Regions from separate parts of the Streptomyces sp. NPDC049813 genome, predicted to be linked through region 2. Evidence: predicted binding sites of a transcription regulator. Region 2 holds the regulator's gene; the other holds the start of a gene.
What was found. Region 2 encodes HspR, which represses chaperone genes until heat shock. Its sites were predicted from a motif close to TTGAGNNNNNNNNNCTCAA; they were not measured.
Positions count from the first base shown of each region.

Region 1: the regulator HspR is predicted to act here: its motif matches at 4,716-4,734, upstream of lon (endopeptidase La).

Region 1 covers NZ_JBITLI010000004.1:23,253-30,642, forward strand. Annotated here, with positions in the region: gene ACIBW6_RS10505 (protein phosphatase 2C domain-containing protein) at 1-390, shown strand, start outside; gene ACIBW6_RS10510 (MarR family winged helix-turn-helix transcriptional regulator) at 467-967, opposite strand; gene ACIBW6_RS10515 (lysozyme) at 1,251-2,072, shown strand; gene lon (endopeptidase La) at 2,282-4,693, opposite strand; gene ACIBW6_RS10525 (GNAT family N-acetyltransferase) at 4,914-5,573, shown strand; gene ACIBW6_RS10530 (rhomboid-like protein) at 5,602-6,270, opposite strand; gene ACIBW6_RS10535 (spermidine synthase) at 6,877-7,390, shown strand, end outside.
Region 2 covers NZ_JBITLI010000006.1:104,193-111,582, forward strand. Annotated here, with positions in the region: gene ACIBW6_RS15405 (GNAT family N-acetyltransferase) at 1-404, opposite strand, end outside; gene ACIBW6_RS15410 (hypothetical protein) at 474-1,478, shown strand; gene ACIBW6_RS15415 (heat shock protein transcriptional repressor HspR) at 1,544-1,993, opposite strand; gene dnaJ (molecular chaperone DnaJ) at 1,999-3,189, opposite strand; gene grpE (nucleotide exchange factor GrpE) at 3,238-3,924, opposite strand; gene dnaK (molecular chaperone DnaK) at 3,924-5,786, opposite strand; gene ACIBW6_RS15435 (glycosyltransferase family 2 protein) at 6,012-6,857, shown strand; gene ACIBW6_RS15440 (glycosyltransferase) at 7,134-7,390, opposite strand, start outside.

The sequences.
Region 1 (7,390 bases), on a different contig from region 2:
TCGGTCTCGGCGCTGCTCGACGACCGCCTGAGCCGGGTCCCGCGCGGGTCCCTGGTCTCGGACGAGGTGGCCGACGCGACGGTACGCAACAAGGAGGGCGGCTTCTTCACGGCGGCCGCGGATCCGGCGGTGGCCGCCCGCGCGGTCGTCGGGACGCTCCCCCGCGACCGGGCCAGGGCACTCGCCGCGCTGACCGACGGGGTGACGCGCTGGGTGGAGCGGTTCCACCAGGGGGACTGGGCCGACCTGTTCGCCCTCGTCCGCAAGGAGGGAGCGGAGTCGGTGGTGGCCCGCGTCCGGACCCTGGAACGAGCGGACGCCGAAGCACGCACGTACCTGGGCCGCAGCAAGACCCACGACGACGCGACGCTGCTCTACGCGGAGCTATGACGAATCCAACCCCTCCGGCGCTTGAGGAGCGGGGTCCGGGGCGGAGCCCCGCGACGGCACGCCGGGCCCGCCCGCGCTACTCCGCCCCGGCATTCAACTGCCGCAACAGCCGCGCCAGTTCAGCCACCTCCACCCGATCCCACCCGGCCAGCTGCCGCACATACCGCATGCGCCGAGCCTCCCGAACCTGCCCGAAATCCACCCGCCCCCGCTCCGTGAGGGAGATGAGCCAGGCCCGCCCATCGGCCGGATCGGGCTCCCGGGCGACGAACCCGAGCTCCTCCAGGGCCCGCAACTGCCGGCTCATCGTCGCCTTGCCCACCCCGATGTACGCGGCGAGCTCGGTGGCCCGCTGCGCCCCGCACTCCTCCAGGCGCACGAGAAGCCCGTACGCGGCCGGCTCCAGGTCCGGGTGGACCTCCCGGGCCATCTCCCCGGACGAGGCCCGGGCCCGCCGCAGGAAGACCGTCAACTCCCGCTCCAGGGCCAGGAATTCGTGGTCCACACCAGTCGGCGCGGACCCGGACTTCGTGTCACGTTCGGCGCTCCGCCGCCCGCCGTTCCCGTCTTCGTGCACGTCAGCACCCATGGCCAGAGTTTCCCCGGGTTTCCCAGTTCTGAAAGTTTTCGCCAACCGCCGCCATCACCGCAGCTCCGTCAGTATTTCGCAGGAGTAGACCAACGGCACCATCCGGCCCCTCTTCCCTCCCCCGGGTCTACCTGCGTAGCGTCATGCATGGCATGTCCATACCAGTACGGCCCGTGTCGCGGCCGGCCGGGCATGTCGACAGGTCGCACACCCAGCACAGGTCCCCGATCAGCGCCGCGCTGGTCCCCCACGGCCTTCATGGAGGCATGCCATGCCCGTGCACAGACCCGGTTCCACCCAGCGCAGAGGCGTCGTCGCAGGCGCCCTGTTCGCCGCCCTCTCCCTCCTGTTCGCCCTGCCGGGCACCGCGCAGGCCGCCGACGTGCCCGCCCGCGGCACGGCCCACCTGGGCATGGGGGTCGCCGCGCACGACGGCGACACCGGCCAGGGCCCGGTCGGCCGCGCCGCCCAGACGGAGGGCGTCGACGTCAGCAGCCACCAGGGCAACGTCGCCTGGTCGACCCTCTGGAACAGCGGCGTGAAGTGGGCCTACGCCAAGGCCACCGAGGGCACGTACTACACGAACCCGTACTTCGCCCAGCAGTACAACGGTTCGTACAACGTGGGCATGATCCGCGGCGCGTACCACTTCGCGACCCCGGACACCACGAACGGCGCGACGCAGGCGAACTACTTCGTGGACCACGGAGGCGGCTGGTCCAAGGACGGCCGGACGCTGCCGGGCGTGCTCGACATCGAGTGGAACCCGTACGGCGCCGCGTGCTACGGCAAGACGGCCGCCGGGATGGTCACGTGGATCCGCGACTTCGTGAACCAGTACAAGGCGCGCACCGGCCGCGACGCCGTGATCTACACGGCGACCAGCTGGTGGACCCAGTGCACGGGCAACTCCGCGGCGTTCGGCGCCACGAACCCGCTGTGGATCGCCCGCTACGCCTCGACCGTCGGCACGCTGCCCGCGGGCTGGGGCTTCCAGACGATCTGGCAGTACACGTCGAGCGGCCCGACGGTCGGCGACCACAACAAGTTCAACGGCGCGCTCGACCGCGTCCAGGCCCTGGCGAACGGCTGACACATCCAGCCCGCCCGGCGCGCAGATCAAGCCGGCCCGGAGCACAAATCAAGCCCGTCCGGCGATTGAGGACCGGGGGCCGGGGCAGAGCCCCGCGACGGCACGCACAACCCCGCGTCAGCACAAGCGCACCACGCTGAAGCCCCGCACCGCACGCGAAGGCCCGGGCCCCCAGGGGAGCCCGGGCCTTCACCATCCGGCCGCACCCGTCACGCCGCGACCGGAACCTCCAGCCCCGCCGAAGCCGGCGCGAGGGCCAGCTCAAGCACCTGCCGCACATCTGTCACCGGGTGCACGTCCAGCTTCTCCAGCACCTCGGCGGGCACATCGTCCAGATCCGCCTCGTTCCGCTTCGGGATGATCACCGTGGTGATCCCCGCCCGGTGCGCGGCGAGCAGCTTCTGCTTCACGCCGCCGATGGGCAGCACCCGGCCGGTCAGCGACACCTCACCGGTCATCGCCACGTCCGTACGGACCAGGCGCCCGCTGAGCAGCGAGGCGAGAGCGGTCGTCATGGTGACACCCGCGCTCGGCCCGTCCTTGGGCACCGCGCCCGCGGGGAAGTGGATGTGCACGCCGCGCTCCTTCAGATCGGCGACGGGCAGCTCCAGTTCGGCCCCGTGGGAGCGCAGGAACGACAGGGCGATCTGCGCGCTCTCCTTCATCACGTCACCGAGCTGACCGGTGAGGGTCAGTCCGGCCGCGCCCGTCTCCGGGTCGGCCAGCGAGGCTTCGACGAAGAGCACGTCACCGCCCGCGCCGGTCACCGCGAGCCCGGTCGCGACACCCGGCACCGCCGTGCGCCGCTCGGCCGGGTCCTGCGCCGACTCGGGCACGTGGTGCGGCCGTCCGATGAGGGAGCGCAGCTCGGCGTCGGTCACCGTGAACGGCAGCTCCCGGTCGCCCAGTTCGTGCTGGGCCGCGACCTTGCGCAGCAGCCGGGCGACGGACCGCTCCAGGTTGCGGACGCCGGCCTCCCGCGTGTACTCGCCGGCGAGCTTGCGCAGCGCGCTCTCGTCGAGTGTGACCTCGTCCTTCTCCAGACCGGCCCGCTCCAGCTGGCGCGGGAGCAGGTGGTCGCGGGCGATGACGACCTTCTCGTCCTCGGTGTACCCGTCGAGCCGCACCAGTTCCATGCGGTCGAGCAGCGCCTCGGGGATGGCCTCCAGGACGTTCGCCGTCGCCAGGAAGACGACGTCGCTCAGGTCGAGTTCGACCTCCAGGTAGTGGTCGCGGAAGGTGTGGTTCTGCGCCGGGTCGAGGACTTCGAGCAGGGCCGCGGCGGGGTCGCCGCGGAAGTCGGAGCCGACCTTGTCGATCTCGTCGAGCAGGACCACCGGGTTCATCGACCCGGCCTCCTTGATCGCCCGCACGATGCGGCCCGGCAGCGCCCCCACGTACGTACGGCGGTGGCCGCGGATCTCCGCCTCGTCGCGGACGCCGCCGAGGGCGACGCGGACGAACTTGCGGCCCATCGCGTGGGCGACGGACTCGCCGAGCGAGGTCTTGCCGACGCCGGGCGGGCCGACGAGGGCGAGCACCGCGCCGCCGCGGCGGCCGCCGACGACGCCGAGCCCGCGGTCGCCGCGCCGCTTGCGCACGGCCAGGTACTCGGTGATGCGCTCCTTCACGTCCTCAAGGCCCGCGTGCTCGGCGTCGAGGATCTCCTGGGCGCCCTTGATGTCGTAGGCGTCCTCGGTCCGCTCGGTCCACGGCAGTTCGAGCACGGTGTCGAGCCAGGTGCGGATCCAGGAGCCCTCGGGGGACTGGTCGCTGGAGCGCTCCAGCTTCTCGACCTCCTTGAGGGCGGCCTCGCGGACCTTCTCGGGCAGGTCGGCGGCCTCGACGCGGGCGCGGTAGTCGTCGGACTCCTCCCCCTCGGCCTCCCCGTTGATCTCGCGCAGCTCCTTGCGGACCGCGTCGAGCTGGCGCCGCAGCAGGAACTCGCGCTGCTGCTTGTCGACGCCTTCCTGGACGTCCTTGGCGATGGACTCGGCGACGTCCTGCTCGGCGAGGTGCTCGCGCAGCTGCTCGGTGGCGAGCTTGAGGCGGGCGACCGGGTCGGCGGTCTCCAGGAGTTCGATCTTCTGGTCGGTGGTGAGGAAGGGCGAGTAGCCGGAGTTGTCGGCGAGGACGGAGACGTCGTCAATCTGCTGGACGCGGTCCACGACCTGCCAGGCGCCGCGCTTCTTCAGCCAGTTCGTGGCGAGCGCCTTGTACTCCTTGACCAGCTCGGTGACGGCGCCGGGCAGCGGCTCGGGCACCTCCTCCTCGACGGTCAGGCCCTCCACCCACAGGGCGGCGCCGGGTCCGGTGGTGCCCGCGCCGATCCGCACGCGGCCGCGGCCGCGGATCAGGGCGCCGGGGTCGCCGTCGGCGAGGCGTCCCACCTGCTCGACGGTGCCGAGCACCCCGGTGTTCGCGTACGTGCCGTCGATGCGCGGAACAAGCAGCACCTTCGGCTTGCTGTCGCCGTCGGAGCGCGCGGCGGCCTGGGCGGCCTCCACGGCGGCGCGTACGTCCGTGTCGTTCAGGTCCAGGGGCACCACCATGCCGGGCAGCACGACCTCGTCGTCGAGCGGCAGCACAGGCAGGGTGAGCGATGTGGACGTCGAAGCCATGATCTCCCCTTCGGCAGTCAAGTTGAGCTATGTCGACTCAATGCTTGGGTGCCTCCGAATGTTCCCCGTCATGCGTTCGCTCTGAGCGATCACCTCTGTCCCGCCGGAATCGCACCCACGTAAGGTACGCAGACCGATAGCGGCCATTACATGGCATCACATGGCCGGAACCGACGGAGCGGCAGCGGCGGACCGGCACGGACAGGTTGGGGTGGGGCACATGGCGGGCGAGGATCTCGTACGCGAGTGGGTCGACGGCTGGGTCCTCTCGCGCGGGGCCGCGCCGCCGCTGGTGGAGCCGTGGGGCTACACGGTCGTCGTGGGCCGGCCGCAGCAGCCGGGCAGGCACGTCCTCGGCGCGACGGGTGACGGGGTGCGCGAGGAGGACGTCCGCAAGGTGGCCGGGGCGACCCGGGCCCGCGACACCCACCTCAAGGTGTTCGCCGAGCCCGAGCGCGTCCTGCCCTGGCTCGGCCCGGAGTGGGAGCCGTACGGCTCGGGCGACTTCCTCATGGCGACGGCCCTGACGCCCACCGCCGAGCCCGCCGCCGTCCCCGCGGGGTACCGGCTGCACAGCTGGAGCCGCTGGGGCGTGGTCCGGGTCCTGGTCACCGACGCGGACGGGGCGTTCGCCGCCGCCGGGCAGACCGCGCCGACCGGCGCGAGCGCGGTCGTCGACCAGATCGAGACGTCCGAGCACCACCGCCGCAAGGGGCTCGGCCGGGTCGTCATGACCACCCTGCACGCGGCGGCCGCCGCCCAGGGCGCCACCCGCGCCGTCCTCGCCTGCACCCCCGAGGGCCGCCTCCTCTACGAGGCGGTGGGCTGGCACATCGTGGCCCCGCTGACCAACGCCAAGCACCTCGGTACGGCGGGCTGAGCGGCCCGCGTCCTTGCGCCGCGGTTCCTCACCCGGGCGGGGTGCCGCGGCGTGCGGTGCGGGGCGCGCGGGCCAGGGGCCGCAGCAGCGGCCAGGTCGTGAGGCCGACGCCCAGGGCCAGCAGGTGGCCCCAGCTCGTCATCGGGTCGGTGAACGTGAGCAGGTCAGCGACGAGCATCGCCGTGAACGCGCCGAGCACCAGCCACCGTGGCCAGGGCGTGAGCAGTCCGGCCAGCGCCCCGACGCTCGCGGCCACGCCGAAGCTGATGCCGTAGTCGAGCCGGTGCAGCGAGGTGTCGGGCAGGTGGCCCGCCATCACCGAGAGGCCCACCGGGATCTCGGTGGCCAGGGTCGCCAGGACGTGCCCGAGCAGGAAGACGGCGGCGGTGGTCCGGCCGCCGGTCCGCCGCTCCAGCGCGCTCAGCACCACGAGGAAGGCGAGCACGAGCGGCGAGGTGACCCCGCCCGCGATCCACAGCGCGCTGGCCCCGAGCGCCACCACGGGCGACCGCACCAGATGCGCGACATCCGTGCTGGACGCCTGGAGCAGGGCGGCGACGGTGTCCGGGTCGGCGCACTCCATGAACAACGAGGTACCGGCGAGCACCACCCCGTACGCAAAGGTGAACGGCGTCCCGCCCGGGCTGGGCAGCGCCCGCACCGCCGCGCGCACCCACCGGGGCCGACGCCGCGGCACGCTCTCCAGTGCCGGGGGCCCCACCTGCGCCGGAACCCCGCCCACCGGCGCCCCACCAACGGCCCCACGGGCCACGGGCACAAACACCGCGGGCGCACCTGGCACGGGCACAAACGCCGCGGGCGCACCGGCCACGGCGACGACAGGCGCCCCAGGCACACCGGCCACGACGACAGGCGTCGCGGGCGCACCGGCCACGAGCACAGGCGCCGCGGGCACACCGGCCACGGCGACAGGCGCCACAGGCCCACCAGCCACGGGAGCCACGGGAGCCACGGGAGCCACGGGAGCCACGGGAGCCACGGGCAGACCATCGGCCACCAGCCCGCCCGCGACCACGGCGCCGGCCCCCCTCACACCCGAACCCGGCACCTCCGGCACCTCCGGCTCGGCCGTCACGCCTGGTTTCACGTGCCGCAACCCCTTCGCCCCGTTCCGCGTCGCGCAGGTGCGCACCGGAAGATCTATCCCAGAACCGGCACCGACCGGTACCGAGGACCCCGCCCGGCAGCACATGTGACCAGATTCACAGCAACCTCCCAGGGGCCCACGGCGTCCGCCTCGAACTCCGCCCCGGGCGACCGCGCGGCCCACCACAATGACCCCATGCCCGACAGCCTTCCCACGGAACCTCCGACCGTCCTGGACCGCCGCTCCGGCCCCCACGGCGAGGTCGTCCTGCGCCGCCACGGCGACCTGTTGCAGATCATCGCCAACGGCACCTTCCTGATGGACACCTCCGACGGCCGCTCGGAGCGGCTGCTGATCGACGCCGCGCTGGCCGAGCTGCCGCAGGGCCGACCGCGGCCGAGCCTGCTCATCGGCGGACTCGGCGTCGGGTTCTCGCTGGCCCACGCCGCCAACGACCCCCGCTGGGGCCGGATCACGGTCGTCGAACGCGAGGCGGCCATCATCGACTGGCACCTGCGCGGCCCCCTGCGCCACCTCTCCGCCGAGGCGGTCGCCGACCCCCGTACGGAGATCGTCCGGGCCGACCTGGTGCGCCACCTGCACGAGGCCTCCGAGACCTACGACGCCCTCTGCCTCGACATCGACAACGGCCCGGACTGGACCGTCACCGAGGACAACGACAGCCTCTACTCCCCCGCCGGTCTGGCCG
Region 2 (7,390 bases):
ACGGCCGCGACGACGCGGTCGATCCCGCGGTCCTGGAGGGCGAACTCGAGGGACGCCTGCGCGGCCTCCGAGGCGTACCCCTGGCCCCAGAACTGGCGGCCGAGGCGCCACTGGATGCCGATGTGGTCGGCGATCTGCGGCGGGGCGTCGGGGACGTAGAGGCCGACCGCGCCCGCCAGCTCGCCGGAGCCGAGGAGTTCGACGGCGAAGACGCCGAACCCCTCGTCGTCCCACTCGTCCTCCCAGCGCTCGATGGACTCGGCGGTCTCGTCGAGGGAGAGCGGGGCGCCGTCGCCGATGTGCTGCATCACGGCCGGGTCGGCCTGGATGTCGGCGAGCGGGGCGAGGTCGTCATCGGGCGACCAGCGGCGCAGCAGGAGGCGGGGGGTACGGATCTCGGTCATACCCCCATCCTGCGCCATGGCCCGGCGGGGCCGCACAACCGTGCGAGGCCGCCATGGGTCTTACGCGGCATGACCTCACGCAGATCCGCCGGCGCCGCCGCCCTGGCCGCCCTCGGCGTCACGCTCCTGCTCGGCCCCGCCGCCACCACCGCGGCCGCGCTCCCGCACAGCCACAGCGCGGGCGCCGCCCACGAGGACGATCCCGCTCCCGGCCTGCCGACCGGCTTCCAGGTGTTGTACGACGCGGGGACCGAGACCGCCACCGTCAGCTGGGACGCGAACACCGAGGACGACCTCGCCGGGTACCGGCTCTACCGGCGTGACGTCGGGGACGGCGGGGACGGCGGGGGCGCCGAGGGCGGGGAGTGGGCCCTCGTCAGCGGCGCCGCGCTCCTGACAGCGACCACGACGACCGATCACCTCCCGGCCTCCGGGAACACGTACGCGTACAGCCTGCGGGCGGTCGACCGGGCGGGGAACGAGCTGCCGCCCGGCGGCGGTGACGACTGGTACGTGGAGACCCCGGACGCCTCACCGCCGAGCGTCCCCGCGGACCTCACGGCCCTGGGCACGACCGCGGGCAACACCGTGCGCTGGCAGGCCTCCTCGGACCACGTCGACCACTACGAGGTGTGGGCCGAGCCCGAGGGGCAGCAGGACCCGGACGGGCCCGAGTCCGTGTACGGCACCGGCTTCACCGACGCGCAGGCCGCCTGGGGCGTGAGCGTCACCTACACCGTCGAGGCGGTCGACGCCTCGGGGCAGCGCTCCGGTGTCTCGGCGCCGGTGACCGCCGCCCGCCCCGCGCCGGGCGCGGCTCCGCGGCCGGCCGGGGTGACGGCGCAGGTCCGCGGGGACAAGGTCCGGATCTCGTGGGACGCCGGGTCGGGCGACATGGGCCAGAGCTACCGCGTCTACGCCCACCGCTACCCCGACCCGGCCGCATGGACCCTGGCCGCCACGGCCTACCCGCAGGGCGGGACGGTGGCCTTCACGGCCGCCTCCGGGCCCTTCTACGTGGTGAGCGTCGACGACGAGGGCAGAGAGTCGGCCCCCGTGTACACGTACGCCTGAGCGCACGCGAAGGGGCCCGGAGTTCATGAACTCCGGGCCCCTTCACAGGTACGACTGCGTCCAGGTCAGTCCTGGGGCCGCTTGGGGCGCCAGACCACCAGTGCGCTGGTCTGCTGCACCTCCTGGTACGGGACCAGGTCACGGCGGTACGAGGCGTGCACCGCCGCTTCACGCTGCTGCATGGCGGCCGCGGCGCCGTCCACCGCGGCGGAGAGCTCCGCCACCCGGGACTGGAGCGCCGCCACCTGGTTCTCCAGCTCGATGATGCGCTTGATGCCGGCGAGATTGATCCCCTCGTCCTGCGACAACTGCTGCACGGTGCGCAGCAGTTCGATGTCGCGGGCCGAGTAGCGGCGGCCACGGCCCGCCGTGCGGCCCGGGGAGACCAGGCCGAGGCGGTCGTACTGCCGCAGGGTCTGCGGGTGCAGGCCGGAAAGCTGGGCCGCCACCGAAATGACGTACACCGGGGTTTCCTCGGTGAGTTCGTACGGGTTCGTGCGACGCCGGCCGTCCATCTCGCTCAAGCTCCCTTCGCGGCCTGAAACAGTTCTGCCCGCACATCGGTGTCCTCAGTCGCCTTGCGGTACGACTCCAGGGCCGAACGGGCCTCGTCGGAAAGATCCTGCTCCTCGGGGACGGCCACCTCGACCGTGACGAGGAGGTCTCCGCGCGTGCCGTCCTTGCGGACGGCTCCCTTGCCGCGGGCCCGCATCGTCCGCCCGTTCGGCGTGCCCGGGGGCAGCTTCAGGGTGACGGCGGGACCGCCGAGCGTGGGCACCTTGACCTCGCCGCCGAGCGTCGCCTCGGTGAACGTGACGGGCACGGTCACCGTGAGGTTGTCGCCCTTGCGGCCGAAGACGGGGTGCGCGGCGACGTGGACGACCACGTACAGGTCGCCCGCGGGGCCGCCCCGCTCACCGGGTCCGCCCTTGCCGCGCAGCCGGATGCGCTGCCCGTCCGCGACCCCGGCCGGGATGCGGACCTGCATGGTGCGCGAGGACTTGGCACGGCCCGAGCCCTTGCAGACCTCGCAGGGGGTCTCGGCGATGAGGCCGCGCCCCTTGCAGTCCACGCACGGGTCGGTGAGGGAGAAGCCGCCACCGCCGCCCCGCGAGACCTGCCCGGTGCCGACGCAGGTCGGGCACACCCGCGGCGTGCCGTTCTTGTCGCCGGTGCCGGAGCACGCCTTGCAGGGCGCCTGGGAGGACATGCGCAGCGGAACCGTCGCGCCGTCCACCGCCTCGGTGAAGCTCAGCGACACCTCGGACTCGATGTCCTGGCCGCGGCGCGGCTGCGTACGCGTACCCGCGCCCGCGCCGCCCCGGTTGAACAGGCCGCCGAAGACATCGCCGATGCCGCCGCCGAACCCGCCGGAGCCGCCCTGGCCCTGGGCGCCGCCTCCGAAGAGGTCGCCCAGGTCGAAGTTGAACGTGCCGCCGCCGGCCCCGCCGGGTCCCGGCCGGAACCCGCCGTTGCCGAACAGGGCGCGCGCCTCGTCGTACTCCTTGCGCTTCTTGGGGTCCCCCAGGACGTCGTTCGCCTCGGAGATCTCCTTGAAGCGCTCCTCCGCCTTCTCGTTGCCCTTGTTGGCGTCCGGGTGGTTCTCCCGGGCGAGCTTGCGGTACGCCTTCTTGACCTCGGCGTCGGTGGCGTCCTTGGGGACGCCGAGGACCTTGTAGTAGTCCTTCTCGATGAAGTCCTTGGTGCTCATCGGCCTCGACGTCCCTCCTCACTCACATCAGTTGCTCCGCGGATCACGTCAGCCCTCGTCCGGGCCACCGCTCTCCTTCTCCGCGTCCGCCTCGGAGGCGTCCGCCGCGTCGGCCGTGCCGGCCTGCGCGCCCGGCTGCGGCTCGGCCACCGCCACCCGCGCGGGGCGGATGGTGCGCTCGCCGATCCGGTAACCCGGCTGCAGGATCGCCACACACGTCGTCTCGGTGACGTCCGGCGCGTAGCTGTGCATCAGGGCCTCGTGGACCATCGGGTCGAAGGGCTCGCCCTCCTTGCCGAACTGCTGGAGGCCCAGCTTGGCCGCGACCGTCTCCAGCGACTCGGCGACGGACTTGAAGCCGCCGACCAGCTCGCCGTGCTCACGGGCCCGGCCGACGTCGTCGAGGATGGGCAGCAGCTCGGTCAGGAGGTTCGCGACCGCGATCTCCTTGACCTGCACGCGGTCCCGCTCCACCCGGCGCCGGTAGTTCTGGTACTCGGCCTGCAGGCGCTGGAGGTCCGTGGTGCGCTCGGTGAGCGCGGCACGTGCCTGGTCCAGCTGGGCCGTCAGGCCCGCGTCCTGCTCGGTCTCCTTGCTCGCGTCCCCGGCCGGGGCCTCCGGGCCCTCCTGGGTGGAGGGCTCGGGGGCCTTCGGCGCAGCGTCGTCGGCGGCGCCGGAGGGGACGTCAGGCTGCTCGGCGCTCTCGCCGCCCAGGCCCGGGGTCTCCTCCGTCATCAGGCGGCGCCACCCTTCTGGTCCTTCTCGTCGTCGACGATCTCGGCGTCGACGACGTCGTCGTCCTTGGACATGTTCGGGCCCTCGGCGCCCTCGGCGCCCGGGGCAGCGCCCTCGGCGCCGGCGGCCTGCGCGTCCGCGTACATGGCCTGGCCCAGCTTCTGGGAGACCGCGGCGACCTTCTCGGTGGCGGTGCGGATCTCGGCCGTGTCCTCGCCCTTGAGCTTCTCCTTCAGCTCGCCGACGGCTTCCTCGACCTCGGTCTTCACGTCACCGGGGACCTTGTCCGCGTTGTCGCTGAGGAACTTCTCCGTCTGGTAGACGAGCTGCTCGCCCTGGTTGCGCGACTCGGCGGCCTCGCGGCGGGCGTGGTCCTCCTCCGCGTACTTCTCGGCCTCTTCGCGCATCCGGTTGACCTCGTCCTTCGGCAGCGAGGAGCCACCGGTGACGGTCATCTTCTGCTCCTTGCCCGTGCCGAGGTCCTTGGCGGTCACGTGCATGATGCCGTTGGCGTCGATGTCGAAGGCGACCTCGATCTGCGGGACACCGCGCGGGGCCGGCGGCAGACCGGTCAGCTCGAACATCCCGAGCTTCTTGTTGTACGCCGCGATCTCGCGCTCGCCCTGGTAGACCTGGATCTGCACCGACGGCTGGTTGTCCTCGGCCGTCGTGAAGATCTCGGAACGCTTGGTCGGGATCGTGGTGTTGCGCTCGATGAGCTTGGTCATGATCCCTCCCTTGGTCTCGATGCCGAGGGAGAGCGGGGTGACGTCGAGCAGCAGGACGTCCTTGACCTCGCCCTTGAGGACACCGGCCTGGAGGGCGGCGCCGATGGCGACGACCTCGTCCGGGTTCACGCCCTTGTTCGCCTCGTTGCCGCCCGTCAGCTCCTTGACGAGCTCGGCGACGGCGGGCATACGGGTCGAGCCACCGACGAGAACGACGTGGTCGATCTCGGAGAGCTGGATGCCCGCGTCCTTGATGACGTTGTGGAACGGCGTCTTGCAGCGCTCCAGCAGGTCGGACGTGAGCTGCTGGAACTGGGCGCGGGTGAGCTTCTCGTCCAGGTGCAGCGGGCCCTCGGCGGAGGCCGTGATGTAGGGCAGGTTGATCGTGGTCTCGGTCGAGGACGAGAGCTCGATCTTCGCCTTCTCGGCGGCCTCGCGCAGGCGCTGGAGCGCCATCTTGTCCTTGGCGAGGTCCACGCCGTGGCCGTTGTTGAACTGCTTGACCAGGTAGTCGACGACGCGCTGGTCCCAGTCGTCACCACCGAGGTGGTTGTCGCCGTTCGTGGCCTTCACCTCGACGACGCCGTCGCCGATCTCCAGGAGGGACACGTCGAAGGTGCCGCCACCGAGGTCGAAGACGAGGATCGTCTGGTCGTCCTTGTCGAGGCCGTACGCGAGAGCGGCGGCCGTCGGCTCGTTCACGATGCGCAGGACGTTCAGGCCCGCGATCTCGCCGGCCTCCTTCGTCGCCTGGCGCTCCGAGTCGTTGAAGTAGGCCGGGACGGTGATGACCGCGTCCGTGACCTTCTCGCCGAGGTACGACTCCGCGTCCCGCTTCAGCTTCTGCAGGATGAACGCGGAGATCTGCTGCGGGTTGAAGTCCTTGCCATCCAGGTCGATCTTCCAGTCAGTGCCCATGTGGCGCTTGACGGAGCGGATGGTCCGGTCCACGTTCGTGACCGCCTGGCGCTTGGCGACCTCGCCGACGAGCACCTCACCGTTCTTGGCGAAGGCGACGACGGACGGCGTGGTCCTGGCGCCCTCGGCGTTGGTGATGACGGTGGGCTCGCCGCCTTCGAGAACGCTGACGACGGAGTTAGTCGTGCCCAGGTCGATGCCGACCGCACGTGCCATTTCGATTCCTCCAGCTGATACTTGAGTGGAACTGACTCAAGACTGCAACACCACCCCCCTCCGCGTCAACAGACATGAGTCGAACTCACTCAACTTTTATCCTGCGCTTATGGGCAGGATTCTGACACACCACCCCTGACCAGCACGTTCAACCAGTCGTCAGCGGGCCGCACATCGTGAGGAGTCTCCGTGGAATTGCCCCGGGTCGCCGTCGTAGCCGTCCTGATGACCACCCACGACCGCCGCGACACCACCCTCGCGGCCCTCGACGCCCTCGCCGCGCAGCGCTCGCTGCCGGCCGGTACCCGCGTACGGGTGCATCTGGTCGACGCGGGTTCCACGGACGGCACCGCCGAAACGGTGCGCCGCGCCCACCCCGGCGTCCAGGTGACGGTCGTCGGCGCCGACGTCCGCTGGGGCGAGGGCATGCGCCTGGCCAGCCGCAACAGCCGGGCGGCCGGTCTCGCCGAGCCCACGCACCAGCTGTGGCTCGACGACGACGTCCTGCTCGCCCCGGACGCGCTGGCCCAGCTCCTGGGGGTCTCCGCCGCCCTCGACGAGGAGGCCGTCGTGGTGGGCGCCGTCCGGCACCGCGGCGCCACCGTCCACTCGGGCCGCCGCCGCCACGGCCGCGCGCTCGCCCTCGTCGAACCGGACGGCACCCCCGAGCCCTGCGACACGTACGACGGCGACGTGGTGCTGTTGCCCTGGGGCGTGCGGGAGCGCGTAGGCGACATCGACAAGGTCTTCCGGCACGGCATGGGCGACTACGACCACGGCTTCCGCGCCCGGCGCGCGGGTGTCCCCGCCTACGTGGCCCCCCGGCACGTCGGCGACCGCCATGTCGCCCACCGCCCCGCGGGCCCGGCGTCGGCGCCCTTCGGCTCCCGCGAGCCGGTCATCGGCGTCCGCGCGGCGCTGCGCCGCCGCTCCCCCGCGCCCGACCTGCCGGTCCGGCAGTGGTGGGTCTACTGCTGGCGGCACACCGGCCTGCGGGCACCACTGCTGATGGTGGCGCCCTACGTGGTGACGGTGATCCGCGCGGTCCCGACGGGGCGAACGACTCCGTAGGGCGGGGCCGCGCGGCGAACGGCCGCAGGCCGGAGGGGCCGCAGGCCGAACAGCCGCGCGCCGAAGAGGCCGCACGCCGAAGAGGCCGCACGCCGAACAGCCGCACGCCGAAGAGGCCGCACGCCGAACAGCCGCACGCCGAAGAGGCCGCACGCCGAACAGCCGCACGCCGAAGAGGCCGCACGCCGAAGAGGCCGCACGCCGAACAGCCGCGCGCCGAAGGGGCCGCACGCCGAAGGGCCGCACTGTAGAGCGGCCGCACTGTAGAGCGGCCTCTCAGCCCCCCGCCGCCCCCACGACCTGGGCATACAGGTGTTCCGTCCGTTCCACCCACGCCCGCTCGCCGTACCGCTTCGCGCAGACCCCCCGGCAGTGTTCGCGCAGGGTGGGGAAGATGCGGTCGGCCGCGTCCAGCGCCGCGGCCAGCGGGGCGTCCCACGCGGCGACGGTGCCGGTGCCGTCGGAGCGCACGGCCCGCGGCGCCGCCGACCCCTCGAACGCCAGCACGGGCAGCCCGGCCGCCAGGGCCCGCG